One region of the Streptomyces sp. JLBG701 genome, then DNA from elsewhere that is predicted to be linked to it. Evidence: riboswitches for the same ligand, from Rfam matches in the RefSeq annotation. Region 1 holds a riboswitch; each other region holds the start of a gene.
What was found. Region 1 has a riboswitch for cyclic di-AMP ahead of AC5DRG_RS25100 (M23 family metallopeptidase). Riboswitches for the same ligand answer to the same signal wherever they lie in the genome.
Positions count from the first base shown of each region.

Region 2: linked by a shared signal. The riboswitch ahead of AC5DRG_RS44750 (M23 family metallopeptidase) and the one ahead of AC5DRG_RS25100 (M23 family metallopeptidase) in region 1 are both predicted to bind cyclic di-AMP.
Region 3: linked by a shared signal. The riboswitch ahead of AC5DRG_RS21435 (transglycosylase family protein) and the one ahead of AC5DRG_RS25100 (M23 family metallopeptidase) in region 1 are both predicted to bind cyclic di-AMP.
Region 4: linked by a shared signal. The riboswitch ahead of AC5DRG_RS38900 (M23 family metallopeptidase) and the one ahead of AC5DRG_RS25100 (M23 family metallopeptidase) in region 1 are both predicted to bind cyclic di-AMP.

Region 1 covers NZ_CM178588.1:5,474,873-5,482,004, forward strand. The annotation lists gene trmB (tRNA (guanosine(46)-N7)-methyltransferase TrmB) at 1-73, shown strand, start outside; gene AC5DRG_RS25090 (PrsW family intramembrane metalloprotease) at 123-1,502, shown strand; gene AC5DRG_RS25095 (aldo/keto reductase) at 1,510-2,457, opposite strand; gene AC5DRG_RS25100 (M23 family metallopeptidase) at 2,592-3,623, opposite strand; cyclic di-AMP (ydaO/yuaA leader) riboswitch at 3,635-3,792, opposite strand; tRNA gene AC5DRG_RS25105 (tRNA-Met) at 4,133-4,206, opposite strand; partial or broken gene AC5DRG_RS25110 (hypothetical protein) at 4,279-4,533, opposite strand; gene AC5DRG_RS25115 (dihydrofolate reductase family protein) at 4,552-5,682, opposite strand; gene AC5DRG_RS25120 (MarR family winged helix-turn-helix transcriptional regulator) at 5,776-6,291, shown strand; gene AC5DRG_RS25125 (GTP cyclohydrolase II) at 6,398-7,039, shown strand; partial or broken gene AC5DRG_RS25130 (M55 family metallopeptidase) at 7,053-7,132, opposite strand, start outside.
Region 2 covers NZ_CM178588.1:9,779,801-9,786,932, forward strand. The annotation lists gene AC5DRG_RS44740 (tyrosine-protein phosphatase) at 1-700, opposite strand, end outside; gene AC5DRG_RS44745 (alpha-galactosidase) at 871-2,943, shown strand; cyclic di-AMP (ydaO/yuaA leader) riboswitch at 3,230-3,407, shown strand; gene AC5DRG_RS44750 (M23 family metallopeptidase) at 3,410-4,375, shown strand; gene AC5DRG_RS44755 (DUF6250 domain-containing protein) at 4,564-5,277, shown strand; gene AC5DRG_RS44760 (SGNH/GDSL hydrolase family protein) at 5,421-6,206, shown strand; gene AC5DRG_RS44765 (hypothetical protein) at 6,248-6,721, shown strand; gene AC5DRG_RS44770 (TetR/AcrR family transcriptional regulator) at 6,762-7,132, opposite strand, start outside.
Region 3 covers NZ_CM178588.1:4,684,443-4,691,574, forward strand. The annotation lists gene AC5DRG_RS21415 (Ppx/GppA phosphatase family protein) at 1-151, opposite strand, end outside; gene AC5DRG_RS21420 (DUF501 domain-containing protein) at 282-806, opposite strand; gene AC5DRG_RS21425 (FtsB family cell division protein) at 836-1,312, opposite strand; gene eno (phosphopyruvate hydratase) at 1,425-2,711, opposite strand; gene AC5DRG_RS21435 (transglycosylase family protein) at 3,024-3,704, opposite strand; cyclic di-AMP (ydaO/yuaA leader) riboswitch at 3,708-3,894, opposite strand; gene AC5DRG_RS21440 (transglycosylase family protein) at 4,092-5,018, opposite strand; gene AC5DRG_RS21445 (cytochrome P450 family protein) at 5,212-6,480, opposite strand; gene AC5DRG_RS21450 (suppressor of fused domain protein) at 6,578-7,132, opposite strand, start outside.
Region 4 covers NZ_CM178588.1:8,433,858-8,440,989, forward strand. The annotation lists gene AC5DRG_RS38890 (M16 family metallopeptidase) at 1-1,343, shown strand, start outside; gene AC5DRG_RS38895 (M16 family metallopeptidase) at 1,340-2,728, shown strand; cyclic di-AMP (ydaO/yuaA leader) riboswitch at 2,944-3,111, shown strand; gene AC5DRG_RS38900 (M23 family metallopeptidase) at 3,125-3,889, shown strand; gene AC5DRG_RS38905 (GntR family transcriptional regulator) at 4,076-4,771, shown strand; gene AC5DRG_RS38910 (HPr family phosphocarrier protein) at 4,977-5,258, opposite strand; gene AC5DRG_RS38915 (bifunctional acetate--CoA ligase family protein/GNAT family N-acetyltransferase) at 5,446-7,132, shown strand, end outside.

The DNA.
Region 1 (7,132 bases):
ACATGTCGTGAACGATCTGCTCTTCCGTCGCGTACCCCACGACGACCAGCGCGACGAGCAGCCCACCGACTGACACGAACGCGACGACCCCCCACTGAACTTCCCTCGTTAGGGTCAATGCCGTGGCCACCAGCACCCCGTACCCCACGCATCCCCCAGGTCCTCCCGGTCCCCCCGGCGGAGCGCTGCGGCACGCGCACTGGTGGCAGCGGAAGTGGGTGCGTTACGGAGCGCTGATCACCCTGCTCGCGCTCTCGGGGCTGGTCATCCTCGCCCTGGTCCGCGAACAGACCGGCACGGAGGGCTTCCTGGTCGGACTCGGCCTCGCCGTGCTGCCCGTACCCCTTCTCATAGCCGCCTTCCGCTGGCTGGACCGCGTAGAACCCGGCCCCTGGCGCAATCTGCTCTTCGCCTTCTCCTGGGGCGCCTGCGCCGCGGCACTGATAGCGATCGTCGCCAACAGCTTCGCGACCAGGTGGATAGCGACCGCGACCGCCGACCCGACCAGCGCGGACACCCTCGGGGCCACCGTCATAGCGCCCATCGTCGAGGAGTCGGCCAAGGCCGCCGCCGTACTCCTCGTCTTCCTCTTCCGGCGGCGCGACTTCACCGGGATCGTCGACGGGGTCGTCATCGCCGGGGTCACCGCCACCGGCTTCGCGTTCACCGAGAACATCCTCTACCTCGGCACCGCCTTCGGCGCCGACCAGATCACCGGCGACCGCGGCATCGCCTCCGTCACCGCGGCGACCTTCTTCGTCCGCGTCATCATGTCGCCGTTCGCGCACCCCCTCTTCACCGTCCTCACCGGCATCGGCTTCGGCATCGCCGCACTCGCCGGGGACCGCCAGCACCTGCGGCGCTTCCTGCTCCCGCCGGCCGGGCTGCTGCTCGCGATGGGGATGCACGCGTTCTGGAACGGCTCGTCGACGCTCGGGGAGTACGGCTTCTTCGCCGTGTACGGGACGTTCATGGTGCCCGCGTTCGGGCTGCTGACCTGGCTGGTCATCTGGACCCGGCAGCGCGAGCTGCGGACGGTCCGCACCGAACTGCCCGCCTACGTCGCCACCGGCTGGCTCGGACCGGCCGAGCCGTACGCGCTCGGCTCGATGCGGGCCCGGCGGCTGGCCCGCGAATACGCCAGGCGCCACTTCGGGAAACCCGCGGGGCGGGCGGTGGCCCAGTACGAGGCCTACGCGACCTCACTGGCGTTCCTACGACACCGGGGACACGGCGGACGGGCGAGCACCGACTTCGTCGTACGGGAACGCGAACTGCTGCACGAGCTGTGGAGCCGCCGGGATGTCGCCCGCCCCGCCCTGGAGTACGCGGCGAGGGCGACGGCACCGGTGATCGTGCCACCGCCCTGGCCGACGTACGGACAGCAGGCGTACGGACAGCAGACGTACGGGCAGGCGTACGGACATGCCTACGGGCCGGCGCCTTACCCCGCGCCCCACACGGCCTATCCCTACCCCGCCTACAACCCGTACCGGACGTAGAGACCCCCTACGCCGAAGCCTCCGTAAGCCTCTCCACCTCCGCCTCCGTAAGCTCCAGCTCCGCCACCGCGACCAGTGCCGGGAGCTGGTCCACCGTACGGGCCGACGCGATCGGGGCCGCGACCGTCGGCTGGGACGCGAGCCAGGCCAGGGCGACCGTGGCGACCTCCGCCCCGCGTGATGCGGCGATCTCGTCGAGGGCCGTGAGGACCTTGCGGCCGCGTTCGGTGTCGAGATGCTTGCCGGCGCCCATCGCGGCGCGCCGGCTGTCGACCGTAACGCCGGGGCGGTACTTGCCCGTGAGGAAGCCGGACGCGAGCCCGAAGTACGGGAGGGCGGCCAGGCCGGTGCGCTCGGCGAGGTCCTGGAGCTCGCCCTCGTAGGTGTCGCGGGAGACCAGGTTGTAGTGGGGCTGGAGGGCGACGTACCGCGCGAGACCCTCGCGGTCGGAGAAGTCGAGGGATGCCTGGAGGCGCTCCGCCGAGATGTTCGAGGCGGCGATGTGCCGTACCTTGCCCGCCTTCACCAGCTCGTCGAGCGCGCCGATGATCTCCTCGACCGGCACCTCGGGCTTGTCGAAGTGGGTGTAGTAGAGGTCGATGTGGTCGGTGCCCAGGCGGCGCAGGGACGCGTCGGCGGCGGCCCTGATGTTGGCGGCCGTGAGGCCCGGGAACTCGGGGTGCTGGCTGACCTTGGTCGCGATGACCACGTCGGAACGGTTGCCGCGCGCCTTGACCCAGTTGCCGATGATGGTCTCGGACTCGCCGCCCTTGTTGCCCTCGACCCAGGCCGAGTAGGAGTCGGCGGTGTCGAGGAAGTTGCCGCCCGCGGCCGCGTACGCGTCGAGGACGGCGAAGGACTGCGCCTCGTCGGCGGAGAAGCCGAAGACGTTGCCGCCGAGGACGAGCGGGAAGACCTCCAGGTCGGAGGAGCCGAGCTTGCGAAGAGAAGTCATGCTCTACAGCAACACCCGCACCGGAGCGCCCTGTTCCGGAGGCAATGGCAAAGTTCCGTAAACCCCAAAAGACCGGCAGCCCTGGCGTCGGGGGGGTGTCGCCAGGACTGCCGGAAGTCGGAGAGGAACAAGCCTCAGGGGGTGAGCCCCTTGCTCTGCAGCCAGGCCATCGGGTCGATCCCGGTGTCCGCTCCACCGGGGTGGACCTCCAGGTGGAGGTGCGCCCCGGTCACGTTGCCCGTGGAGCCGACGCGTCCGATGACATCGCCGGTGTTGACCTTCTGGCCGACGCTGACGCTGATGGACGACTGGTGGGCGAACCAGAGCTCGGTGCCGTCGTCGAGCGTGAGCACCGTCTTGTAGCCGTACGACCCGTCCCAGCCGGCCTCGGTGATGGTGCCGCTGTGGATGGCCTTGATGAGCGTGCCCGTGGGCGCGGCGAAGTCGAGGCCCGTGTGGTAGCCGGAGGACCACAGGGAGCCGGCCTGGCCGAAGGTGCTGGTGATCGTGTACGAGGAGGTCGGCAGCGTGTACTGCTTGGCCAGCTCGGCCAGGCGCTCGGCCTCCGCCTTCGCGGCGGCTTCCTCGGCGGCCTTCTTCTTCGCGGCGGCGGCCTTGGCGTCGGCCGCCTTCTCCGCCGCTGCGGCGGCGTCCGCGGCCTTCTTCTCGATGGCGGCCTGGGCAGCCTCCTGCGCCGCGGTGTCGGCCTGGTCCTGCTGCTGCTCGGCCTGGAGGATGATCCGGGCGCGCAGTGCCTCGCCGGCGTCGGTGGTGCCCTCGGCGGTGTCCTCGGACGTGACACCCACGCTGCTGAGCGCGGTGGCGGAACCCTTGGGGCCTTCGTCGTCCGAGATGAGCGAGCCGACGGACGGCAGGTCGGGCATGGAGATGGAGACGGGCGGCTTGCCGGTGTTGGCGCTGGCCATACCGGCCCCGCCGACGGCGGCTATGACACCGACGCCCAGGACGGTGGAGCTGCGGGCGAGTCCCCCGCCGCGCTGCTTGCTGACGCGGTGCCGGCCTCGTACGGGAAGAATGGACTCCGCGGTGGGGTTCCACTCCTCCTTCGGGCCCTCGTCGGTGCGGGCGCCGCCGTAGACGAAGGTCTCGGGGCTGCGCTGTTCCGGCACGAACGGGGCTTCTGGGGCGGGCGGGTTGGACGCCACGTAGGCGTGCTCCTTTCCTTCCTTCTCGCCTACCGGGTTAGCTGACGGGTTCGGAGCAGGAAGGTCTCCTACGCGCGTATAACTGCCGTGCTGCCACGGCGTTATCCGCGTGATTCACCCCAAGTTGGTGGTTCCCCGGTTCCCTTGCGGGATTCGGCACGTGCGCACGGAGCCGACTCTTGTGACGGCTGGGACGACCGCGCTGCGTTATCGAACGTTAATAGACGCGGGCCCTGGATTCCAAGCCGTTCGGCTTGATCATTAACGATTTTCCGCAGGACGTAGCCGTCATGACCGGTAGAAAACGGGCGAGTTGACCGCGATTCAGGAGTCACACCAATTCTGACGGTGTGTCAGTCGTTATGCGGAGCGGGATCATGCGAACACCCCCCGTGACAACGATCAAGAACCAGTGGCGGCGCGCCCGTCCAGGTTTCGACGCTCGGCATCGGCGGCCCGGAATACACCGAAGGCCCGGATCTCAAGAGATCCGGGCCTTCGGCCGTGAGTAGCGGGGACAGGATTTGAACCTGCGACCTCTGGGTTATGAGCCCAGCGAGCTACCGAGCTGCTCCACCCCGCGCCGTTGTGACTCCAGTGTACGTCATCCGGAGGACCACATGCACACGCGTTGATTTGAAGCGCTCAGGGCACCTCACGTCGCAGGATTTCCGGCGTGGGTGAGGGTCTCCCAGGAAACGAAGAGGTCGTCGGTGCCGGCGGGCCGGGTCTCCTCGGTGTCGATGGTCGAGCCGACCGGGCTGAGCGGCACCTTGCCGTCCTTCTCCAAGTAGAAGTAGGCGGGCACGCGCTCGCGGAAGCGCTTCAGGGCGTGGTCGAAGGTCTGGTGGTCGTCGAGGAAGACGGCGATGCCGATCGCGGCGTCGGCCATCGCGAGGTCCCAGTTGCCGACCCGTGCGCGGGCAACTCAGCCCAGCAGATGCCGATTCGGCACCATGGCCGCCCACTCGTACTCCGGCAGTACGACCACGTCGACCCCCTGGCTGGTCAGCAGCCCGCTCCCGTCGGCCGCCTCGACGAACGTGTTCGGCTCGCGCCACGCCGTGACCACCCGTCGTACGCCCGCGTCGAGGATGATCCGCGCACACGGCCGGGGCCGCGAGGCACGGTGTGCGCAGGGCTCCAGGCTGCTGTACACAGTCGCGTCGGCGAGCCGCGGATCCGCCGGGTCCAGCTTGGCGAGGGCGGCCTCCTCCGCGTGCACCACGGGATCGTCGCCCTCTCGCGAGTACCCGCGGGCCAGCTCGGTCCCGTCGGCGGCCACCACCACCGCCCCCACGCTGAACGCGGTCCCCGAGGGCGGACACAGCACCGCCAGCTCGCAGGCCAGCGCCAGCCAGTGCCCGTCGGCGGACGCCGGTACGTCTCCGGTGCCGGGCGCGGTGGGCTCGTAGCGCATGAGTACGACGTCCTCGATGGCCCGCGTCTCCATGAGCCGCAGGCGTCCGCCCTGGTAGGGGCCGGGGCCGAAGAGCCGGGGGGCGTCCGGGTCGCCGACGAAGAGTGGTGCGACGACGAGTTGCAGCTCGTCGGCGAGCCCTTGCTGAAGCAGCTGGGTGTGGACGGTCCCGCCGCCCTCGACCATGAGACGCCGGACGCCGCGGACGTCGTGCAGGTGGTCGAGGAGGGCGTGCCAGTCGAGCTCGGGGCCGAGCGGCACGACGTCGGCGGCGAGCTCCAGTGCCTGTGCGCGGACGGCGCCCTTGTCGGTCGTATAGACGATCTTCTCGCCGCCCGTGTGCCAGAAGTTGGCGGTCGGGTCGAGGTCGCCGGAGCCGCTGACGGTGACCTTGAGCGGGTACTCGGGCTTCCCCTCGGCGACGCGGGCGGCGCGGCGCTCGGGCGAGTTGACCAGGAGGCGGGGGTTGTCGGCTCGGATGGTGCCGGCGCCGACGAGGATCGCGTCCACGGAGGCCCGTACCTCGTCGACGCGGTCGAAGTCGGCCGGGCCGGACAGGAGCAGGCGCTCGGGGCCGGTGTCGTCCAGGTAGCCGTCGAGGGAGACGGCGGCGGAGAGCAGGACGTGGGGGTGGGGCATCGGCGCGCTCCCTGTCGGCAACCTGCGGTCTTGAGCTTGAGGTCTTGAGCTTGCGGTCTTGGTTCAAGTTTGAAACAAACCTACACTGGGTGCATGACGACCCGCTGGCTCAGCCCCGAGGAGCAGCGCGCGTGGCGCGCGTACGTCGCCGCCTCGCTTCTCCTTGAGGACGCGCTCGACCGGCAGCTCCAACAGGACGCCGGCATGCCGCACCTCTACTACACCATCCTGGCCTACCTCTCCGAGGTGCCCGACCGCAGCCTGCGCATGACCGATCTCGCCGAAAAGCTGAAGATCACGCGCAGCCGGCTGACGTACGCGGTGGCGCGCCTGGAGAAGGACGGTCTGGTACGGCGTGAGGGGTGCCCGTCGGACAAGCGGGGCAGCGTCGCCGTACTGACCGACGAGGGCACGACGGTCCTGGAGCACACGGCACCGGGCCACGTCGAGACGGTCCGCGCGTCCCTCTTCGACCATCTGACCGAGGAGCAGGTGGGACAGCTGGAGGAGATCTGCACGAGCGTCGCGAAGGGAATCCAGGGGGAGGATCCACGGTTGGCACCGGAGGGGGTGCCGTGGCTTCGGCGGTCGTCATCTTCCTGCTCGTAATCTAGTTGCTTCAAATTTCAAGCATGAGGTAGGGTTCCGAACCGAGGATCTGCTTCAAATCTGAAGCAGAGACCGATAGAACCAGGTACGGAACTCGGAGACCCGCATGCCCGACACACCTACCGCCACCCCGCGCTCCCGCGTCCGAGTGCCCCTTCGCTTCGGCGACGGCTACTCCGTCGACGCCGAGCTGGTCACCTTCCACGGCCTGGCCGACGGCCAGGAACACGTGGCCGTCGTCCTCGGCGACCCCGGCCCCGTCCCGCTGGTGCGGCTGCACTCCGAGTGCCTGACAGGCGACGTCTTCGGCTCGGCCCGCTGCGACTGCGGCCCGCAGCTGCGCGAGGCGGTGGAGCGGATCGCCGACCGCGGCGGCGTGCTCCTCTACCTCCGCCAGGAGGGTCGCGGCATCGGCCTCTACAACAAGCTCGACGCGTACGCCCTCCAGGACCAGGGCCTCGACACCTACGCGGCGAACGCGGCCCTCGGCCTCCCCGAGGACGCCCGCGACTACACGGCGGCGGCCCAGATGCTGCGCGCCCTGGGCATCGACCGGCTGGACCTGCTCTCCAACAACCCCGACAAGGCCGACCAGCTCCGCGCGCTGGGCATCGACGTCAACGACCGTGTCCCCACGGGGGTGTTCACCACCGCCCACAACGTCCGCTACCTCCGCGCGAAGGTCCTCCAGACCCAGCACACGCTGCCGCTGGGGGAGTTGACGTTTACAGAGCTGAACGCGGGCTGACCTGCTTTGGCTTTCAGCAGTACGGGGGCTGGTTGGTGAGCGAGGCCGCCACTCGCATCCACACGCCGAAGAGCCGGTAAAGGAACGGGAGTT
Region 2 (7,132 bases), 4.3 Mb from region 1:
TGGTCTCGACGGCCGCCGTCAGGTATTCGGCCCGCGCGTCGAAGAGGGGGCTGAGCAGCTCCATGACCTCGGGGGAGTAGGCCGAGGCCGAGGAGCTGCTGCGGTGCACCTTGTAGCGGCGGTGCTTGGCGTTCGACTCCAGGTAGTCGGCGAGGATCGCCTCGCGCTCCACGCCCAGGGCGAGGAGGGTCACGGCTATCGACAGGCCCGCGCGGTCCTTGCCGGCCGCGCAGTGCATCAGGGCCGGCACGCTGTCCTCGGCGAGCGCGTGCAGCACCCGGGAGTGCTCGGCGGTGCGTTCCTTGACGATCGTGCGGTACGAGCCGATCATGCGGTCCGCGCCCTTGCCGTCCCCGAGGAACGAGCGCAGCTGGTCGATGTCGCCGTCGCGGACCATGACCCAGAACTCGGAGCCGTGTGCGGGATCCGTCAGCGGCAGGTTCACATTGCGCACGCCGGGCAGCTCGACGTCCTCGCCTTCCAGCTTCTTGTCGGCCGCGTTGCGGAAGTCGAAGATCGTGTGCAGGCCCAGGGAGGCGAGGAACGTGGCGTCCTCGTCGGTCGCGTGCGCGAGATGGCCGCTGCGGAACAGCACGCCCTGCCGCACCCGCCGTCCGTCCACGGTCGGCAGCCCGCCCACGTCACGGAAGTTGCGCACTGCGGCCAGCTCGGGCTCGGTCGACGGCACCTGCTGCGTCACGGGGGCTCCTCCCAGTCCGCCCCGCCGACGCACGTCATCGGTGGGCACGCCTTCGACCATACGACATGGATTCCCAGGGCAATGAGTTGTCCACAGGCGTTGCTTCTCCGGCCCCCGGACGTTGATGATGTTGGTGCTTGATCGGACCTGTTGAGATGTGTGGGAGCCTGATGTTGGAGATCGCCGAGACCGGTCGTACGTGGCTTCTTTCGGGCCCCACGAGCAGTTACGCCGTCCATCTCACGGACGCCGACGAACTGCTGCATCTGCACTGGGGTCCCAGGATCACCCTGGCCGACGCCGAGGCCCTCGCCGTGCGCCCGCTGCCGGACTACTGGCCCTTCGAGTCCCAGCTCGACGGCCGTGAGGAGTACCCGGTCGAGGGCGGCCCCCGCTTCACGCGCCCCGCCCTGTCCGTGCGCACGGACGAGCGCCGCGGCACCGAGTGGAGCTTCGAGCGGGACGAGAGCGAGGGCGACGAACTGCGGCTCCGCTTCCGCGACGCCGGGCTGTCCGTCACGCTGCACTACCGGATGCGCGGAGATGTCGTCGAGCGCTGGACGACGCTCGGCAACGACGGCCCGGCCGCCCTGGAGCTGCTCCGCGCCGACTCGGCCACCTGGACCCTGCCCGACCGCGACGGCTGGCGCCTGTCCCAGTTGCACGGCCGCTGGGCCGCCGAGTCCCGGCTCGTGAGCGCCCCCCTCACCTACGGTGAGAAGGTCATCGGCAGCCGCCGCGGCCACACCGGGCACCAGCACCTGCCGTGGGTCGCGCTCGACACCGACGCGAACGAGGAGCGCGGCGAGGTCTACGGCTGCGCCCTCGGCTGGTCGGGGTCCTGGCGGATCGCCGTGGCCCAACTTCCGGACGCGCGCGTGCAGATCACCGGCGGGGTGGGATACGACGACTCGGGCCTGCTGAAGCTGGACGCGGGCGAGTCGTTCACGACGCCCGTCTTCGCGGGGTTGTGGAGCGACGCGGGCTTCGGCGGCGCCAGCCGGACCTGGCACGCCTACCAGCGGACGTACGTCATCCCGGAGGTCGACCAGGACCGGCCGGTGCTCTTCAATTCCTGGGAGGCCACGGAGTTCGACATCGCCGAGGAGCAGCAGCGGGAGCTCGCGCGGCGGGCCGCGGCGATGGGCGTCGAGCTGTTCGTGGTCGACGACGGCTGGTTCGGGACGCGGACCAGCGACCGGGCCGGGCTCGGCGACTGGGCGCCCAACCCCGACCGCTTCCCGGCCGGCCTCAAGCCGCTCGCCGACTACGTCCACGACCTCGGCATGCAGTTCGGCATCTGGGTCGAGCCCGAAATGGTCAATCCGGACAGCGAGCTGTATCGCGCGCACCCCGACTGGGTGCAGTTCCAGCCCGGACGAAAGCGGACGGAGTTCCGCAATCAACTGGTACTGAACCTCGCCCGCGAGGACGTCCAGGAATACCTCTGGGAAAAGCTCGACGGACTCCTCTCCAGCGCCCCCGTCGACTACGTCAAGTGGGACTTCAACCGCTGCTTCACCGACGCGGGCTGGCCCGGTGAGCCGTATCCGCAGCGCCTGTGGGTCGACCATGTGCGCGCGCTCTACGCCCTGTTGGACCGGCTGCGGGAGGCCCATCCCGGGGTGGCCTTCGAGTCCTGCTCGGGTGGCGGCGGCCGGATCGACCTCGGTGTGATGAGCCGTACGGATCAGGTGTGGACCTCGGACAACACCGACCCCCTCGACCGGCTCGCCATCCAGCACGGCTTCAGCCAGATCCACCCCGCCCGGGTCATGGCCGCCTGGGTCACCGACAGCCCGAACACCCAGCTCAACGGCCGGGTCAGCTCGCTCCGATTCCGGTTCGTGAGCTCCATGGCGGGCGTACTCGGCGTCGGTGGCGACCTCGCGAAGTGGAGCGACGAGGAGCTCGCCGAGGCGCGGGAGTGGGTGGAGCTCTACAAGGAGATCCGGCCCCTCGTGCAGCGCGGCGACCAGTACCGGCTGCGGCCTCCGCGCGGCGGGCTGAGCGCCGTGCAGTACGTGCGCGGCGACGAGGCCGTCGTCCTCGCCTGGCTCCAGGCGCAGAGTTACGGCGAGCCGGTCCCGGCTCTTCGGTTGCGCGGCCTCGACCCGACAGCATCGTACGAATGCCGTGAAACGGGCGAAGTTCACAGGGGTGCCGTATTGCTGCATCACGGGCTGCGTACAGGCTTGCTCGGTGACCTTGATGCGGCAGTTTTCCGGCTGCGTCGCATCTGAGTATTCTGTCCGAATTGAACCCTTCATTCCAACTCGCTCTGGAATGAAGGGTTCTGGGGATGTGTCGCGTGAGCAGCGTCTCATTCGTGACCGAGCGTCGCCCGTCATGTTCACGTAATTCCGGTTCATTTCCTGGGGATTTGAAGTAAGTGACGGGGGTGGAATTCACGGAGGGTGACCGTGAATTCTCACAGGGGATCACAAGAAACGCGTGCAACTGGAACCTCCTGCTTGTCCCTTTGCGTCTTGGTCGCTTACGTTCGCCACCAATCCGGACGGACGCCCAATCCTGCCGCCGCCCGGAATCCGCAACTCACCGGTGAACGGCAGGAGCGGGGGACCCACAGGTAGAACCGCCTGTTCCGGTCTCCGGAACGGCTAGGGGTAAAGCCGCGTTTCGACGCGACCGGGCATCTCCAGCTCGCACCCGACAGCTCACCTCGTAGGCGCCGGAGAGGAATTCGTCATGCCCGCGAAGGGTAAGCACCGCCGCCCGAAGGCCCAGCGTTTCACCCGCTCGATCGCCGTTGCCGGAACCGGCGGAGCCGCACTCGCCCTTCCGCTCATGGGGGCCACCGGCGCCCATGCGGCCACCCCGCAGTCCGTTTCGGAAAAGGCCGCGCAGTCTTCCACCGCGACGGTCGAGAAGACGGCCACTGAAAAGAAGGCCGCCGAGAAGAAGGCCAACACCAAGAGTTCGGGCGTCAAGACCTATTCGGTGCGAGCCGGGGACTACCTCTCGAAGATCGCCGACGAGCAGGACGTCAGCGGCGGCTGGACGAGGATCTACCAGGACAACCGCAAGGCCATCGGCAGCAACCCGTCCCTGATCCACCCCGGCTTGAAGCTCACGCTCGGCGGAAAGGCCGCGACGGGTAAGACGGGTAAGACGGACACCACCAAGTCGTCGTCCTCTTCGTCTTCTTCAGCCTCCTCGTCCTCGTCCTCGTCTTCTTCGGCTTCCTCGTCCTCGAACACGTCGACGAGCGACGCGACCGACACCACGAGCACCAGCACCTCCAGCGGCTACACCCTCCCCGTGGCCGGTGCCACCGTCGGCACCGCCTACCACACGGCGGGCAGCATGTGGTCCAGCGGCTACCACACGGGCGTCGACTTCGTCGTCCCGACCGGTACTTCGCTCAAGGCCGTGGCCGCGGGCACGGTCGTCTCCGCCGGCTGGGGCGGTGCGTACGGCAACCAGGTCGTCATCAAGCTCGCCGACGGCTACTACGCCCAGTACGCCCACCTCTCGTCGCTCTCCGTCTCCAGCGGCCAGACCGTGACCGAGGGGCAGCAGCTCGGCCTCTCCGGTGCGACCGGCAACGTGACCGGCCCCCACCTCCACTTCGAGATCCGCACCACGCCGGACTACGGCTCGGACGTGGACCCGGTCGCCTACCTCCGCTCCCACGGTGTCTCCGTCGGCTGACACCCGCGCCTGAAGCGCCCCCACGCCACCGAAGGCCGGACCCCGATCCCCGGGTCCGGCCTTCGGTGTGTCCACTGCTCCCCGTTCGTGATCGCTGTGTTGCCTCTTTGTGGCAGGGGTGTCCAAGGCGTCGGCAGGGGAGGGAGGGTGAGGCGACAGTGATCCCGTTCCCGAAGGAGTCGTATCCCGTGACGACCACGCGTAGAACGTTCGGAGCCCTCGCCGCCGGCACCGCCCTCGCGGCGCTCGCTCCGACGGCGGCGAGCGCCGCGCCCCGCCACCGCCGGCTCATCGCGCACGACGACTTCCGCCACGGTCTCGGGCAGTGGGTCGCCGAGTTGCAGGGCGGCGGCACCGTCACCGCCTCCCGCGGTGTCCTGGAGATCGACGTGCCGAGCGGTGCGACGGTCTGGTTCAAGCGGAGGCTGGAGGGGCCGTACGTTCTCGAGTACACCGCCACGCCGGTGTCCGAGGGCGGGGTCAACGACCGGGTCTCCGACCTCAACAACTTCTGGAACGCCACCGACGTGCGCTCCCCGGACGACCTCTTCGCCACCGTGCGGGGCGGCGCGCTCGACGAGTACGACTACCTCAGGACGTACTACGTCGGCTACGGCGCCAACACGAACACCACGACGCGGCTGCGCCGGTACGTGGGGGAGCCAGGGGTCCGCCCGCTCGTCTACGACTACACCGAGCCGCTGCTCACCGCGAACGAGCCGAACCGGGTCCGGATCGTCTCGGACGGGTCGACGGTGCTGTGGTGGAACAACGGGCGGCTCGTCTTCGACTTCACGGACCCGGAGCCGTACACGAGCGGGCACTTCGCCTTCCGGACCGTGTGGAGCCACTTCAGGATCACAGAGTTCCGGGTGTGGCGGTTGACGCCGGAACAGCCCTGATCGGAGGGTTATTCCTCAGTTGGGAAAGCCTTTAGCAGTGGCTTATGTCACCGTCCGTCAACCCCTTATTACGGTCGCGTAGGTCACACCCGAAGAGGAATCATGCCGGTGTGGCAGACGATTCGAAGAATGACAACAGATCAGTGATCGGGTCGTACGTGGCGGTGGGGGACAGCTTCACCGAAGGCGTCGGCGACCCCGGCCCCGACGGGGCGTTCGTCGGCTGGGCCGACCGGTTCGCGGTACTGCTCGCCGACCGGCGGCCCGAAGGCGACTTCGGCTACACCAACCTCGCCGTGCGCGGCAAACTGCTCGACCAGGTCGTGGCGGACCAGGTCCCGCGGGCCATCGAGCTCGCGCCCGACCTGGTCTCGTTCTGTGCGGGCGGCAACGACATCCTCCGGCCCGGTACCGATCCCGACGAGGTCGCCGAACGCTTCGAGCGGGCGGTCATCGCACTCACCTCGGCCGTCGGCACGGTGGTGGTGACGACCGGCTTCGACACCCGTGGCGTGCCCGTGCTGAAGCATCTGCGCGGCAAGATCGCCACCTACAACGGGCATGTGCGGGCCATCGCCGACCGATACGGTTGTCCGGTGCTCGACCTGTGGTCCCTGAAGACCATCCAGGACCGTCGTGCCTGGGACGGCGACCGGCTGCATCTGTCTGCGGACGGCCATACGCGCGTGGCGCTGCGCGCCGGGCAGGTCCTCGGGCTCGACGTACCGGCCGACCCGGACCAGCCGTGGCCGCCGCTGCCACCGCGTGGCACGCTCGACGTCCGGCGCGACGACGTCCACTGGGCCCGCGAGTACCTGGTGCCGTGGATCGGGCGGCGGTTGCGCGGGGAGTCCTCGGGCGACCATGTGACGGCCAAGGGGAGTCTGTCGCCGGACGACATCAAGTCGCGCATCGAGGCGGTCGCTTGAGCGGGCCGGGCTGGCTCGACCAGTGAGGTGACGGCGCGGGAATGGCGCGCGGACGGGTGCGGACCCCGGTGCCGGGATGGGCGCGACCTGTCCGCGCCGTCCGGAGGGGCCGTATCCGTATCCCCGCACACCTTCCCCGCGCCACCGCCACGCTCGCCGCCGCCCTCCTCGCCCTCGGCCTGTCGGCCGTCGCCGCGCCCAGTGCGACCGCGCTGCCCAAGGGCGCCGCAGTCGCGGGGCACAGCGAGCCGACCCCGGCGACCGTCACCGTCACCGGCCAGGGCAGCGCCACGGCCGCACCCGACGCCCTGCTGCGTGCCGTACGCGAACACGGTGTCGCCGACCGGGACGTCCGTACCGAAGAGTTGTTCCTGAACCCCGTCCACCAGTACCAGGACGGCACCTCCCAGCTGACCGGCTACCAGGCCGCCCCTCCACGGTGGCCGTCGACGCACCCGCTGCCGGCGCGGGCGTGCCGGTCGCCCCCGGCGAGATCGAGGACACCGTCACGCTGACGGCCGTGTACGAACTGCGGTGACCGTCAGGGGAGGCGTCTCACCGCTCCGAGGTGGTCAACGCCTCCCGCTCCAGCCCCAGTTCCCGGGCCAGCGCATCCTCGACCCACTCGTGCGCACGCGCGCGTGACACCGCACCGGCGTACGACGTCAGCTGTACGGCGAGGCCGTCAAGGAGGGCCGTGAGGCGCAGGGCCGTGCCGGCGGGGTCCGGGCAGCGGAACTCGCCGGCGGCCACCCCTTCGGCGATGACCTCGACGATCGCGGCCTTCCACTCCTTGTCGAGGTCACGGGTGACCTCCTGAAGGGCGGGCTCGCGCAGCGCCGCCGCCCAGCCCTCGATCCACAGCCGCCATCCCTTGGCCTGCCCTGTCGGCGCGTACCAGCGCACGGCCGCCCGCAGCCGGCGCA
Region 3 (7,132 bases), 790 kb from region 1:
CGAGCCGCCCGGTCCGGTCGACGCCCTGACCGAGGCGGACGATGGTCATCCGCCGGTCCAGATCGACCAGTTCACCTGTCTCTGGGTCGGCGTCGGCGACGAGGAGCCGGATGGAGTTCGTACCGCAGTCGATGGCGGCGACGCGGGTCATGGCAGTCCTTACCTCTCAGCAGGGGTCGGTGAATCCCAGCCCGACTGGCGTCGGATTTTCAGCGCCGGCCCAGGCATCTTCAGCCCGTCCGGGGGTCTGGGGGCGGCAGCCCCCAGAGACGGACGCACGGTCACGACTCGGCGCCCGGCACCACACACGGCCCCTTCGCCCACCACTCCGGCAGCATCGCAATCGCCTCATCGCCGAGCGGATTGACGCCCGGCCCGGCGGCCAGCGAATGCCCCACCAGCACATGCAGACACTTCACCCGGTCCGGCATGCCACCCGCGCTGGGGAAGCCCTCCAGCACCTCGATGGCGTCACGACGCGCGATGTAGTCCTCGTGCGCGGAGCGATACGCCGAGGCAAGCTCCGGATCAGTCTGCAGCCGCTCCGTCATCTCCTTCATCACCCCGTTCGCCTCCAACGTGCCGATCGCCGAAGCAGCACGCGGACACGTCAGGTAATACGTCGTCGGGAACGGCGTACCGTCCGGCAGCCGAGGCGCCGTCTCGACAACATCCGGCTGCCCACACGGGCACCGATGCGCGATCGCACGCAGCCCACGAGGCGGACGCCCCAACTGCTGCTTGAAGGCCTCGACATCGGCGTCGGTGGGCTCGGTGCGCGGGGTGGAAGGCGGAGGCGTTTCCATGCTCGTACGAAAGACTCTCTGTAGTCAGTTCACTGGTCGGACGCGTCGGACTTGTCGACCCCGTCCCAGACGTTCGCGTACCAGGGACGGTCGGCCACGCCGAGGTCGGCGCGCGACTGCTTGGCCGCGTCCGGGTCGACGACGGTGAAGCCGGTCTCCCCGGGCAGTACATAGTGCAGCCGCAGCCGGATCTGCTGCTCCGCGTACGCGTCGTCCTGCCAGCGTGCCTTGAGGTCGCGCAGCTGTTCCACCCGCTCCTTGGCCTGCTGCTTCTGCCGCTGCAGGTCGGCGATCTCGGCGCGCTGGGAGACGTACTGCCTTATCGGGTAGGCGAGGGCGACGATCAGCGAGCACAGGACGAGGGCGAGGAGGGCGGCGCGGCCGGTCAGCCGGGAGCGGCGGGCCTGCCGTTTGGTCTGGGAGCGGTAGACGCGGGCCGCGGTCTGCTCGCCGAGCAGCTTGATCCTGGTCGCGGTGGAGAAACGGTCCCGGTCCTTCACGGCCATCTCTCACTCCCGTTCCCGACACGCGCGTACGTCCCCGCACACGGTACGGGACCGGGTACGGGGACGTACGTACGACTGGCTAAGCCTTAACCCTGTACGGGTCGTACGGGGGTCAGCCCTTGAAGCGCGGGAAGGCCGAGCGCCCGGCGTACACCGCCGCGTCGTCGAGGATCTCCTCGATGCGCAGCAGCTGGTTGTACTTGGCGACGCGCTCGGAGCGGGCCGGGGCGCCGGTCTTGATCTGGCCGCAGTTGGTGGCGACGGCGAGGTCGGCGATGGTGACGTCCTCGGTCTCACCGGAGCGGTGCGACATCATGCACTTGAAGCCGCTGTTCTGGGCGAGGGTCACGGCGTCCAGGGTCTCGGTCAGCGAGCCGATCTGGTTGACCTTGACGAGCAGCGCGTTGGCGGCGCCCTCGTCGATGCCGCGGGCCAGACGCTCCGGGTTGGTGACGAACAGGTCGTCGCCGACGATCTGGACCTTGCCGCCAAGCTTGTCCGTGAGGACCTTCCAGCCGGCCCAGTCGTCCTCGAACAGCGGGTCCTCGATGGAGACGAGCGGGTAGGCCGCCACGAGCTCCTCGTAGTACTCCGTCATCTCGGCGGCGGAGCGCTCCTTGCCCTCGAAGAGGTACTTGCCGTCCTTGTAGAACTCGGAGGCGGCGACGTCGAGCGCGAGGGCGACCTGCTCACCGGGAACGTAACCGGCCTGCTTGATGGCCTCGAGGATGAGGTCGAGGGCGGCGCGGTTGGAGTCCAGGTTCGGGGCGAAGCCGCCCTCGTCGCCGAGGCCGGTGGACAGGCCCTTGGACTTCAGCACGCCCTTGAGGGTGTGGTAGACCTCCGTGCCCCAGCGCAGCGCCTCGGAGAAGGACTCCGCGCCGATCGGGGCGATCATGAACTCCTGGATGTCCACGTTGGAGTCGGCGTGCGAGCCGCCGTTCAGGATGTTCATCATCGGAACGGGCAGCAGGTGCGCGTTCGGGCCGCCCAGGTAGCGGAAGAGCGGCAGGTCGCTGGCCTCGGAGGCGGCGTGCGCGACGGCGAGGGAGACGCCGAGGATGGCGTTGGCGCCGAGCGAGCCCTTGTTGTCGGTGGCGTCCAGGTCGAACATCGCCTGGTCGATCAGGCGCTGCTCGGTGGCGTCGTAGCCGACGAGCTCCGGGCCGATCTGCTCGATGACGGCCAGTACGGCCTTCTCGACACCCTTGCCCTGGTAGCGGTTGGGGTCACCGTCGCGGAGCTCGATGGCCTCGAAGGCGCCCGTGGAGGCGCCGGACGGGACGGCGGCACGACCCGTGCTGCCGTCGTCGAGGCCGACCTCGACCTCGACCGTGGGGTTGCCTCGGGAGTCCAGGATTTCCCGGGCTACGACGACGTCGATGGACGGCACGAGCATCTCCTTCTTGGGATGTGACGCGGCTCTGCAAGACCGCGATGGGTTCTGCGAGACCGAGCCTAACCGGCTCCGGGCGATCAGCCACCGCTTGGACCGGCCCCTGGACAGAACCGAGAGTAAATTGTTTCTGAACTGAACAAAGACGGCCGTACAAAGACGGCCGTACAAAGTCGGCGCAAGAAAAAGCCCCGCCCCGGTGCGTACGGGGGAACACGCACCGGAGCGGGGAGCCTCGTGGGGGACGGGGGTGACCCTCACGAGGCCTTCAGTATGAGGACCACGGATGTGAGGGCGCTGTGGTTCAGCTAGGTCTTACTTGAGGTGGAGCTGCTGACCCGGGTAGATGAGGTCGGCGTCCTCGACGATGTCCTTGTTCAGCTTGAACAGCTTCGCCCAGCCGCCCTTGACGTCGTGCTCCTCGGCGATGGAGCTGAGGGTGTCACCCTTGACGACCTTGTACTCGCCGTCACCCTTCTTGACCTTCTTGCCGGTCGGGGTGGTCACGGTCTTCTTGGCGGCCGGGCGCTCGGCGGAGCGGGAGGCCGACTGCTCGGTCGAGCGAGTGGTGGTGCCGGTGCTCGTGTCGGCGGAGGAGCTGGAGCTGCTGCTGCCGGTGTACGAGGCGCTGGACAGGCCGGTGCCACAGGTCGGCCAGGCACCCTTGCCCTGCGCGGCGAGGACCTTCTCGGCTATCTCGATCTGCTGCGCCTTGGTGGCCTGGTCGGCGGTGGAGGCGTAGGCGGAGCCGCCGTACGCGGCCCAGGTGGAGGCCGAGAACTGGAGGCCGCCGTAGTAGCCGTTACCGGTGTTGATGGCCCAGTTGCCGCCGGACTCGCACTGGGCGACGGTGTCCCACTCGGAGGCGGTGGCGGCGGAGGCGGTGCCGGACGCCATCAGCGGCGCAGCGATGGCGACACCGGTCACGCCGGCCAGTGCGGCGACGCGGGTGGCCTTGGACGGGCGACGGTGCTTGCCCTTACCGGAAAACAGCATGGTTGATCCCCTCACCGACGCCTGCGAGGTGAGCTGTCGGGTTCGGGCCGTGTGAGTTGCCCGGCCGCACACCTTTCGATGTACGACTTCACCCCAAGCCGGTTCCGGCCACTGAAGCCTCGAAGGCTTCAACTGCCGGGCCCGGCACTTACCTTGGGTCCCCCGCTCCTGCCTACGGCGCTGTTGAGCGACGACTGTTCCCGTAGGCCGCTGGCAGGACTCGGCGTTGCGGCAGACGGGGCTCGTGTTGACGAGCGGTGACGACCGTAGACAGGCGATCGCCGGAATTTCAAAGACGATCAGGGCTTCTGAGACTCATCCCACACTTTCCCCAAACCGGACATTCAGCGCGAACCATGACGCGAACTCCCGCTGCTTTTAACCCGTTTAGACACCAAGATCGAGGGTCTGACCGGCGAAGATGTGACTCGGGTCGGACCCGATCGCCTTCTTGTTCGCGGCATAGAGCGCACGCCATCCGCCATCGAGGTCAAGGGAGTCGGCGATGGACGCGAGCGAGTCGCCGGCACGGACTGTGTACGACTCACGCGACTCACTGGCGCCGCGATGCCTGCCGGTGCCGAGCGCGCCCGTGTCGACGAGGGCCGAAGAGCCGACACTCTGCTCGAAGTTGCCCGACTCGTCACCCTTCGTCGCACCTGTGGATGAACTGTCCGTTTCCTGAGGAGCGCTCTCGGTGGACGTCGACGCGGACTCGGAAGACGAAGGCGACTTGTCGGACTTGGTGGAGTTGTCCGCGGAGTTGCCCGTGGAGCCGGCGTCGGCGGAAGCGCCCGGGGAGTCGCTTGAGGAGTCGCTGGACGAAGAGGACGTATCAGATGATTTACCGGAGGAGTCGGACAGACCGGAAGAGCTGGACGAATCCGACGAGTCGGACGAGTCCCCCGCGACACCCGTGTCGACATCCGCCGAAGCCGAGTCCTGGCTGAGCCCGTTGAGCAGGCCGCAGGTGGACCACGCGCCCACACCCTGGTCGTCGAGGAGCTTCTCGGCGACGGCTATCTGCTGCGAGCGGCTGGCCAGGTCGGCGCTCGGGGCGTAGTCCAGGCCGCCGTACTCCTCCCAGTTCTCCTGGCTCAGCTGGAGGCCGCCGTAGTACCCGTTGCCCTCGTTGGCACTCCACGCGCCGCCGCTCTCGCACTCCGCGACGCGATCCCACGTGGTGCCGTCGGCGGCGCTCGCCACCGTCGCCCCGAGGAGCGGGATCGCGATGGCGGAGCCGGTGACTCCGGCCGCGACGAGGATGGCGGGGGCCTGACGGGGGCGACGGTGACGACCGTTCCCGGAGAGCATGTGGGGACCTTTCCGGAGGCAACAGTGACCTGCGCGACGGATGAAGCGGGGGCGTCGCACTGGTACGCGAACGTATCTGCAGTCGATCACTTGTCACAAGTTAATGCCGCGAGGATCACGTGAAGATCACAGACTTGAGGGTTTGTCAGGTTTGCGGTGGCGGAGCGGGGCCCTGCGCAGTCGCCGGACGGAATTAACGGACCGGCGTGAACTCCACAGGCAAAGTGCGCAATCCACGCATGATGAGGCCGCCGCGCCAGCGCAAATCGGTTGGATCCGCCGCGAGTTGGAGGTCTGGGAGGCGGGTGAGGAGCGTGGCGAGCGCCGTCTGGCCCTCCAGGCGGGCGAGGGGGGCGCCGAGGCAGTAGTGGATGCCGTGGCCGTAACCGAGGTGCTGATTGTCACGTCGGGAGAGGTCGAGCGTGTCCGGCTGCGCGAAGCGTTCGGGGTCGCGGTCCGCGGCCGCGAGTACGACGAGGACGGGGTCGCCTGCTGCGATGTCCTGTCCGCCGACGGTGAGCGGCTCGATGGCGAAGCGCCAGGTGGCGAGTTCGACGGGGCCGTCGTAGCGGAGGAGTTCCTCGACGCCGGTTTCGAGGAGGCCGGCGTCGTGGGCGGCGAGGGAGGTTTGGAGGCGGGCTCGCTGCTCGGGGTGGGTGAGAAGGGCGTACGTGCCGTTGCCGATCAAGTTGACGGTCGTCTCAAATCCGGCAAACAGCAAGATAAAGGCCATGGCTGCCGCCTCGTTCTCGGTGAGGTGCTCGCCCTCGTCCGAGGCGCGGATGAGGCCGGAGATGAGGTCCTCGCCGGGGGCGGGGTCGGCGGGGAGGGCCTCGCGCTTGCGGTGGATCAGTTCGGCGAGATAGCCGCGCATCTTCTTCACGGACCGCGCGACACCGCCCCGGGGCCCGCCGCCGTGCCGGGTCATCATGCCCGCCCAGTCACGGAAGTCGTCCTGGTCCTCGCGGGGGACGCCGAGCAGGTCGCAGATGGCGTAGATGGGGAGCGGGAAGGCGAACTCGTGGATGAGGTCGGCGGAGCCGCGCTCGGCGAACCGGTCGATGAGGTGGTCCGTCAACTCCTGGACGCGGGGGGCGAATTCGGCGACCCGGCGAGGGGTGAAGGCCTTGGAGACCAGTCGGCGGAGCCGTGTGTGGTCGGGCGGGTCGATGTTGAGCAGATGCGTCATCAGCTCGGCCTTGCGCTCGCCGGGGATACCGGTCTTCCCCTTGGCGTGCGCCGGCTCGTCGTGATGAGCGGGGTTCTTGCTCAGCCGCTGGTCGGCGAGGGCCTGCTTGGCATCGCCGTAACGCGTGACCAGCCAGGCCTCCACGCCGCTGGGCAGCTTGGTCCAGTGCACGGGGGCGTGCTCGCGGAGCCAGGCGTAGGCGGGGTAGGGGTTGGTGGCGAAGTCCCAGGTGAAGAGTTCGGGGGCGCCGTCGGGGCGGAGTTGATCGGTCACTCCTCGACGGTATCCGGGCCGGATCCGACGGGCACCACGCCACTGGCTCGCACCAACCCCCGGGGCATGTCGCCCCTCACATCAGGTCACGTACGCGTCAGAGTGCGATCTCGGCACGATTGAGATCGAGTAGATCCGGATCCTGCCTGACCAGTTCCTCCTCGAACGCCTGCCATCCCTTGGCACCGACGAACGCCGCTTCGGACGGGCCGATCGGAACCAGCCACACGACGGACACCTCCACGTCGTTCTCGAGAACGACCGAGGAGAAGTCGTCGTCGAAGTAGACGGGGAGCGCGGCGTAGAGGGCCGTCATGGTGCCCCCTGGGATCAGCGGCATGGGGAGCGGGACCACTTCCCCCCGCAGCACCGCCTCCTGGGAAGCGACCAGACGCTCCGAGACCCATTCCAGTACGCCCGGCCAGGGCCCCGCCTCGTCCCCCGGCACCGGGCGGCCACAGGCCAGCAGTTCGAGATGCTGGTGGCGGCCCGAAACCCGGGAGGACAGAGGCGTCTTGTACAGCCCGATCGTGGCGTAGGACTGGATCCCCGCCAGGGCACCCCCGGTGAAGTATCCGACCTGCGGGGTGCCCTCGGGTGACTGCTCACCGGCCGACCAGGCCCCGACGAGCCGACCGAGGCGCGATTCGAA
Region 4 (7,132 bases), 3.0 Mb from region 1:
CGACCGAGCACCGCTTGGACAACGGGCTGCGCGTGGTGCTCTCCGAGGACCACCTGACCCCGGTCGCCGCGGTGTGCCTCTGGTACGACGTCGGCTCGCGCCACGAGGTCAAGGGGCGTACAGGACTTGCTCACCTCTTCGAGCACCTGATGTTCCAGGGCTCGGGCCAGGTGAAGGGCAACGGTCACTTCGAGCTCGTCCAGGGCGCCGGTGGTTCGCTCAACGGCACCACCAGCTTCGAGCGCACCAACTACTTCGAGACCATGCCGACCCATCAGCTGGAGCTCGCCCTCTGGCTGGAGGCCGACCGCATGGGCTCGTTGCTCACGGCTCTCGACGACGAGTCCATGGAGAACCAGCGGGACGTCGTCAAGAACGAACGCCGCCAGCGCTACGACAACGTCCCCTACGGCACGGCGTTCGAGAGGCTGACCGCCCTCGCCTACCCGGAGGGGCACCCGTACCACCACACCCCGATCGGCTCGATGGCCGACCTGGACGCGGCGACCCTGGAGGACGCGCGCGCGTTCTTCCGCACGTACTACGCGCCCAACAACGCCGTGCTGTCGGTCGTAGGCGACATCGACCCGCAGCAGACGCTCGCCTGGATCGAGAAGTACTTCGGCTCCATCGCCTCGCACGACGGCAAGCCCGTGCCCCGCGACGGCTCGCTGCCCGAGGTCATGGGCGGGCAGCTCCGCGAGGTCATCGAGGAGGAGGTCCCCGCGCGCGCCCTGATGGCGGCCTACCGGCTGCCGAACGACGGCACGCGCGAGGCGGACGCCGCCGACCTGGCGCTCACCGTCCTCGGCGGCGGCGAGTCCTCCCGCCTCTACAACCGGCTCGTACGACGGGACCGTACGGCCGTTGCCGCCGGCTTCGGCCTGCTGCGGCTGGCCGGGGCGCCCTCCCTGGGCTGGCTGGACGTGAAGACGTCCGGTGACGTCGAGGTGCCCGTCATCGAGACCGCCATCGACGAGGAGCTCGCCCGGTTCGCCGCGGAGGGCCCCACGGACGAGGAAATGGAGCGCGCCCAGGCCCAGTTGGAGCGCGAGTGGCTGGACCGGCTCGGCACGGTCGCGGGCCGCGCCGACGAACTGTGCCGCTTCGCCGTCCTGTTCGGCGACCCGCAGCTCGCGCTGACCGCCGTCCAGCGCGTCCTCGACGTGACGGCCGAGGAGGTCCAGCAGGTCGCCAAGGCGCGCCTGCGCCCGGACAACCGCGCGGTGCTCGTCTACGAGCCGGTCGCCGGAGAGGCGGCCGAGGACGCGGATCCCCCCGAAGACCCCGAGGCCGAGGCCACGGTCGAGGCCGGCGACAAGAACGAGGAGGCGGCCAAGTGACCGAGCTCGCCACGATGGAGTTCCACTCCCAGCCGCAGGCCGGCGAGGCAAGGCCGTGGGCGTTCCCGGCGCCGGAGCGCGGGACGCTCGACAACGGCCTGACCGTGCTGCGCTGCCACCGCCCCGGTCAGCAGGTCGTCGCCGTTGAGGTCCTCCTGGACGCGCCCCTGGACGCCGAGCCGGCCGGTCTGGACGGCGTTGGCACGATCATGGCGCGTGCCTTCTCCGAGGGCACGGACAAGCACACCGCGGAGGAGTTCGCCGCCGAGCTGGAGCGCTGCGGGGCCACGCTTGACGCGCACGCCGACCACCCCGGCGTACGGCTGAGCCTCGAAGTGCCGGCCTCGCGCCTCGCCAAGGCGCTCGGGCTGCTCGCCGACGCCCTCAGGGCGCCCGCGTTCGCGGACAGCGAGGTCGAGCGGCTCGTCGACAACCGTCTCGACGAGATCCCGCACGAGCTGGCCAACCCCTCCCGCCGCGCGGCCAAGGAGCTCTACAAGGAGCTGTTCCCGGCCACCGCGCGCATGTCACGCGCGCGTCAGGGCACCGAGGAGACGGTCCGGAACATCGACTCGGCGGCGGTACGCGCCTTCTACGAGAAGCACGTCCGGCCCGCCACGGCCACCGCCGTGGTCGTCGGCGACCTCACCGGGATCGACCTCGACGAGCTGCTCGGCGACACGATCGGCTCCTGGACGGGCTCCAGCGCCGAGCCGCTGCCCGTGCCGCCGGTGACCGCCGACGACACCGGCCGCGTCGTCATCGTGGACCGCCCCGGTGCCGTCCAGACGCAGCTGCTCATCGGCCGCGTCGGCGCCGACCGGCACGACCGCGTGTGGCCCGCCCAGGTGCTCGGCACGTACTGCCTGGGCGGCACCCTCACCTCCCGCCTGGACCGCGTCCTGCGCGAGGAGAAGGGCTACACCTACGGCGTACGGGCGTTCGGGCAGGTCCTCAGGGCCGCCCCGGACGGCACAGGAGCCGCGATGCTCGCCATCAGCGGCTCCGTCGACACCCCGAACACCGGCCCGGCCCTGGACGACCTCTGGACGGTGCTGCGCACGCTCGCCGCCGAGGGACTCACCGACGCCGAGCGCGACATCGCCGTCCAGAACCTCGTCGGCGTGGCGCCGCTCAAGTACGAGACCGCCGCGGCCGTCGCGAGCACGCTGGCCGACCAGGTCGAGCAGTACCTGCCCGACGACTACCAGGCGACGCTGTACCGGCAGCTCGCCGCCACCGGCACCGTGGAGGCCACGGCGGCGGCCGTGAGCGCCTTCCCGGTGAACCGCCTGGTGACGATCCTCGTCGGTGACGCGGCGCAGATCGCGGAGCCGGTCGAGGCGCTCGGAATCGGCGAAGTCACCGTCGTTCCGGCCGAGTAGAGAGCCGACCAGCGGCACGCGCGTACCGACACGCGTACAGGGGCCCTGGTGACTGAAGAGTCACCAGGGCCCCTTTATGTCCGAATTGAGGGAGAGGTTGCCTGTCTGCCCTGTGGCATGCGCTACAAATCGCTTGATCCGTTTGGGGATTGAAAGATGTCCCGTTTAGCGTCGTCCGGGCTGTCCGTCAGGCACTGCGCCGCGTCCGCGGCACCGGACAGCCATCGCCGAGTCCCCGTACGGCGCGAGCCAGGGGAGCCGGGGACCCACTCTGTGCAGTCCCTGGGGTGAATCGGACGCCCGCGCGTGCAGCGAGGGGGTCCGTAGGAGACCTTCCTGCTCCGAACCCGTCAGCTAACCCGGTAGGCGAGAAGGAAGGAAAGGACCAGCCACTACATGGCGTTCACCTGCGCCACCGGGAAGCATCGCGCTCCCAGCCGGATGAAGCGCACCACCGCCCGCGCGGCGGGCATCGCGGCCCTCACCACCACCGGCGTCATCGGCACCCTCGCCGCCCCGGCGCTCGCCGCGGAGAACACCGTCGAGCAGACCGGTCTGATCCCGGTCGTCACCATGGGCGACTCGGTCGCCGAGAAGATCGACGACCAGGCCGCCGCCCAGAAGCAGGCCGCCGAGGACGCTGCCGCGCGCGAGAAGGCCGAGAAGGCCGCGCGCAAGAAGGCCGCCGCCAGGGCCAAGGAAGAGCGCGAGGCCAAAGAGCGCGCCGCCCGTGCGGCTGAGCGCAAGCGCCTCAACACCTTCGTCACCCCGGTCGCGAACTCCTACGTCTCGACGGGCTACCAGGCCGGCGGCTCCCTGTGGTCCTCCGGCAGCCACACCGGCATCGACTTCCACGCCGCGACCGGCACCAGCGTCCGCGCGGTCGGCTACGGCACCGTCGTCGAGGCCGGCTGGGGCGGCTCCTACGGCAACAACATCGTGATCAAGATGAATGACGGGACGTACACCCAGTACGGGCACCTGTCGTCCATCGGCGTCTCGGTCGGCCAGCAGGTGACCACGGGCCAGCAGATAGGCCTCTCCGGCGCCACCGGCAACGTCACCGGAGCGCACCTCCACTTCGAGGCCCGTACGACCGCGGAGTACGGCTCGGACATCAACCCGGTCGCCTACCTCCGCTCGCACGGCGTGAACGTCTGACGACCGACCGCTCCGCCCCCTGAAGCCCCGGCCCCCCGCCGGGGCTTTCGGCGTTTCAGGGGCCCCGCTGTCCAAAAAATATCCATGGATTCCGGCCCGCCATCGGAAATTCCCGCTCATTGCAATAGAGTCACTGAACACACGTCAATCGTCGACGTTTCACGGGGATTAAAGCGGAGGTCGGTCATGCGTATTCCGGCGCACTCGGTATGCACGGCGATCCGGGACGACATCGTCGCCGGTGTCTACGAGCGCGGCAGCCGGCTCACCGAGGAACTCCTCGCGCGCCGCTACGGCGTCTCGCGCGTCCCCGTCCGGGAAGCCCTCCGCACGCTGGAGGCCGAGGGCTTCGTGGTGACCCGGCGGCACGCGGGCGCGTGCGTCGCGGAGCCGACCGAGCAGGAGGCCTCCGACCTGCTGGAGATGCGCATGCTCCTGGAGCCGCTCGGCGCCGCCCGGGCCGCCCAGCGGCGCACCGAGGCCCATCTGAAGGTGCTGCGCGGTCTGGTCAGGCTGGGCCAGGAGCGTGCCAGGAGGGGCAACAGCGAGGATCTGCGTTCCCTGGGCGGCTGGTTCCACGAGACGCTCGCCCAGGCCTCCGGAAGCCCCGCGCTGACCTCCATGCTGACCCAGCTGCGGCACAAGATCGCCTGGATGTACGCGGTGGAGGCGCCGGCCAACCCCGTGGAGTCCTGGGCGGAGCACGGGGCGATCGTGGACGCCGTCGCGCGCGGCGACAGCGACCGCGCGCGGGCGATCACGGCCCTGCACGCCGAGCGCGCGGCCACCGTGCACCGGATGCGGGTTCCCGGCAATGGAGATCGCCCGGATCGCGTGAGGACTTCGCAACATCCCGTAAACATGTCTGGCCTGCGGCATTAACACGGGCACCGTATACAAAGAAGGGATATTCGGTGGAGGCGTATTTCCGCTGCCCTTTTCTCGCGCGCCGGGAATTTCCGGTCGCGCGTCAAAGTCATGCCCGCGGCGATTTTCCCGAGTATGCCCGCGGTAAATTCTGGAAAAACAACAAAGCCGCGCCACCCGGAAAGGGTGACGCGGCTCCGCCGTGCGGTGCGGTTGTCGCTCAGACGGTCTCGGGGAGCTCTTCGAGCCCCTCGGCGACCAGCTTCGCCAGACGATCGAGGGCCGCGTCCGCGCCCTCGGCGTCGGAGGCGAGGACGATCTCCTCGCCACCCGTGGCGCCGAGGCCCAGAACGGCCAGCATGGAGGCCGCGTTGACGGGGTTGCCGTCGGCCTTGGCGATCGTCACGGGGACACCGGAGGCCGTGGCGGCCCGGACGAAGATGGAGGCGGGGCGGGCGTGGAGGCCCTCGGCCCAGCCGACGTTGACGCGGCGCTCAGCCATGTGATGCTGCCCTTCGGGTATTCAGGGTTGTCTAGACCAGTTTCCCACATCGTGAAGCATGCCCGGAGCGGTCCTTCGTCCCGCCCGGGAGTGACGTAGGACCGCGGCCTCGGCCCCACATCCCCGACTTGCTTTCCCCACAGACTGCCTCGCGCCGTTGTCGTACGCGAGCCGTACTCTGGGGCCCATGCAGACCTCGTCGGACCGGCACGAGTACCCCGCCCACTGGGAAGCCGACGTGGTGCTGCGCGACGGTGGTACCGCACGCATCCGGCCCATCACCGTTGATGACGCCGAGCGCCTGGTCAGCTTCTACGAGCAGGTCTCCGACGAGTCGAAGTACTACCGCTTCTTCGCGCCGTATCCCCGCCTGTCCGCCAAGGATGTCCACCGCTTCACGCACCACGACTTCGTGGACCGGGTGGGACTCGCGGCCACCATCGGCGGCGAGTTCATCGCAACCGTACGCTATGACCGGATTGGCGCCGACGGCATGCCCGCCTCCGCGCCCGCCGACGAGGCCGAGGTCGCCTTCCTCGTCCAGGACGCGCACCAGGGACGCGGCGTCGCCTCCGCCCTCATGGAACACATCGCCGCCGTCGCCCGCGAGCGCGGCATCCGCCGCTTCGCCGCCGAGGTGCTGCCCGCCAACACCAAGATGATCAAGGTGTTCATGGACGCCGGGTACACCCAGAAGCGCAGCTTCGAGGACGGCGTCGTACGCCTGGAGTTTGACCTCGAACCCACAGATCGGTCGCTCGCCGTGCAGCGCGCGCGGGAGCAGCGCGCCGAGGGGCGGTCGGTACGACGGCTGCTCGTCCCGGGATCCGTCGCGGTCGTCGGCGTCGGACGCACGCCCGGCGGCGTGGGGCGCGGCGTGCTCGACAACATCAGGGACGCGGGCTTCACCGGCCACCTGTACGCCGTGAACAAGTCCTTCCCGGAAGGACAGAAGGAGCTCGACGGGGTGCCGGCGTACCGCTCGGTGCGGGACATCGAGGGCACCGTCGACCTGGCCGTCGTTGCCGTCCCCGCCGACCACGTCCCCGAGGTCGTCGCCGAGTGCGGGGAGCACGGCGTGCAGGGACTCGTCGTGGTCTCCGCCGGATACGCCGAGAGCGGCCCCGAGGGACGCGAGCGCCAGCGCGAACTCGTGCGCCACGCGCGCGCGTACGGCATGCGCATCATCGGGCCGAACGCGTTCGGGATCATCAACACCGCCGAGGACGTACGGCTGAACGCGTCACTCGCCCCCGAGATGCCGCGGCCCGGGCGGATCGGGCTGTTCGCCCAGTCCGGGGCGATCGGGATCGCCCTGCTGTCCCGGCTGCACCGGCGCGGAGGCGGCGTCACCGGGGTCACGGGCGTGTCGACCTTCGTCTCGTCCGGCAACCGGGCGGACGTCTCCGGCAACGACGTACTCCAGTACTGGTACGACGATCCCGACACGGACGTCGTGCTGATGTACCTGGAGTCCATCGGCAACCCGCGCAAGTTCACCCGCCTCGCGCGGCGGACGGCGGCGGCGAAACCGCTGGTCGTGGTGCAGGGCGCGCGCCATGGAGGCGCGGCGCCGCAGGGACACGCGGTGCGGGCGACCCGGCTGCCGCACTCCACCGTCTCCGAGCTGCTGCGCCAGGCCGGGGTGATCCGGGTCGACACCATCACCGAGCTGGTGGACGCGGGCCTGCTGCTCGCGCGGCAGCCGCTTCCGGCGGGGCCGCGGGTGGCGATCCTGGGCAACTCCGAGTCGCTGGGGCTGCTGACGTACGACGCGTGTCTCTCCGAGGGTTTGCAGCCATTGCCGCCGCTGGACCTGACTACGGGGGCGTCCGCGGAGGACTTCCGGGCTGCGCTGTCGCGGGCGTTGGCGG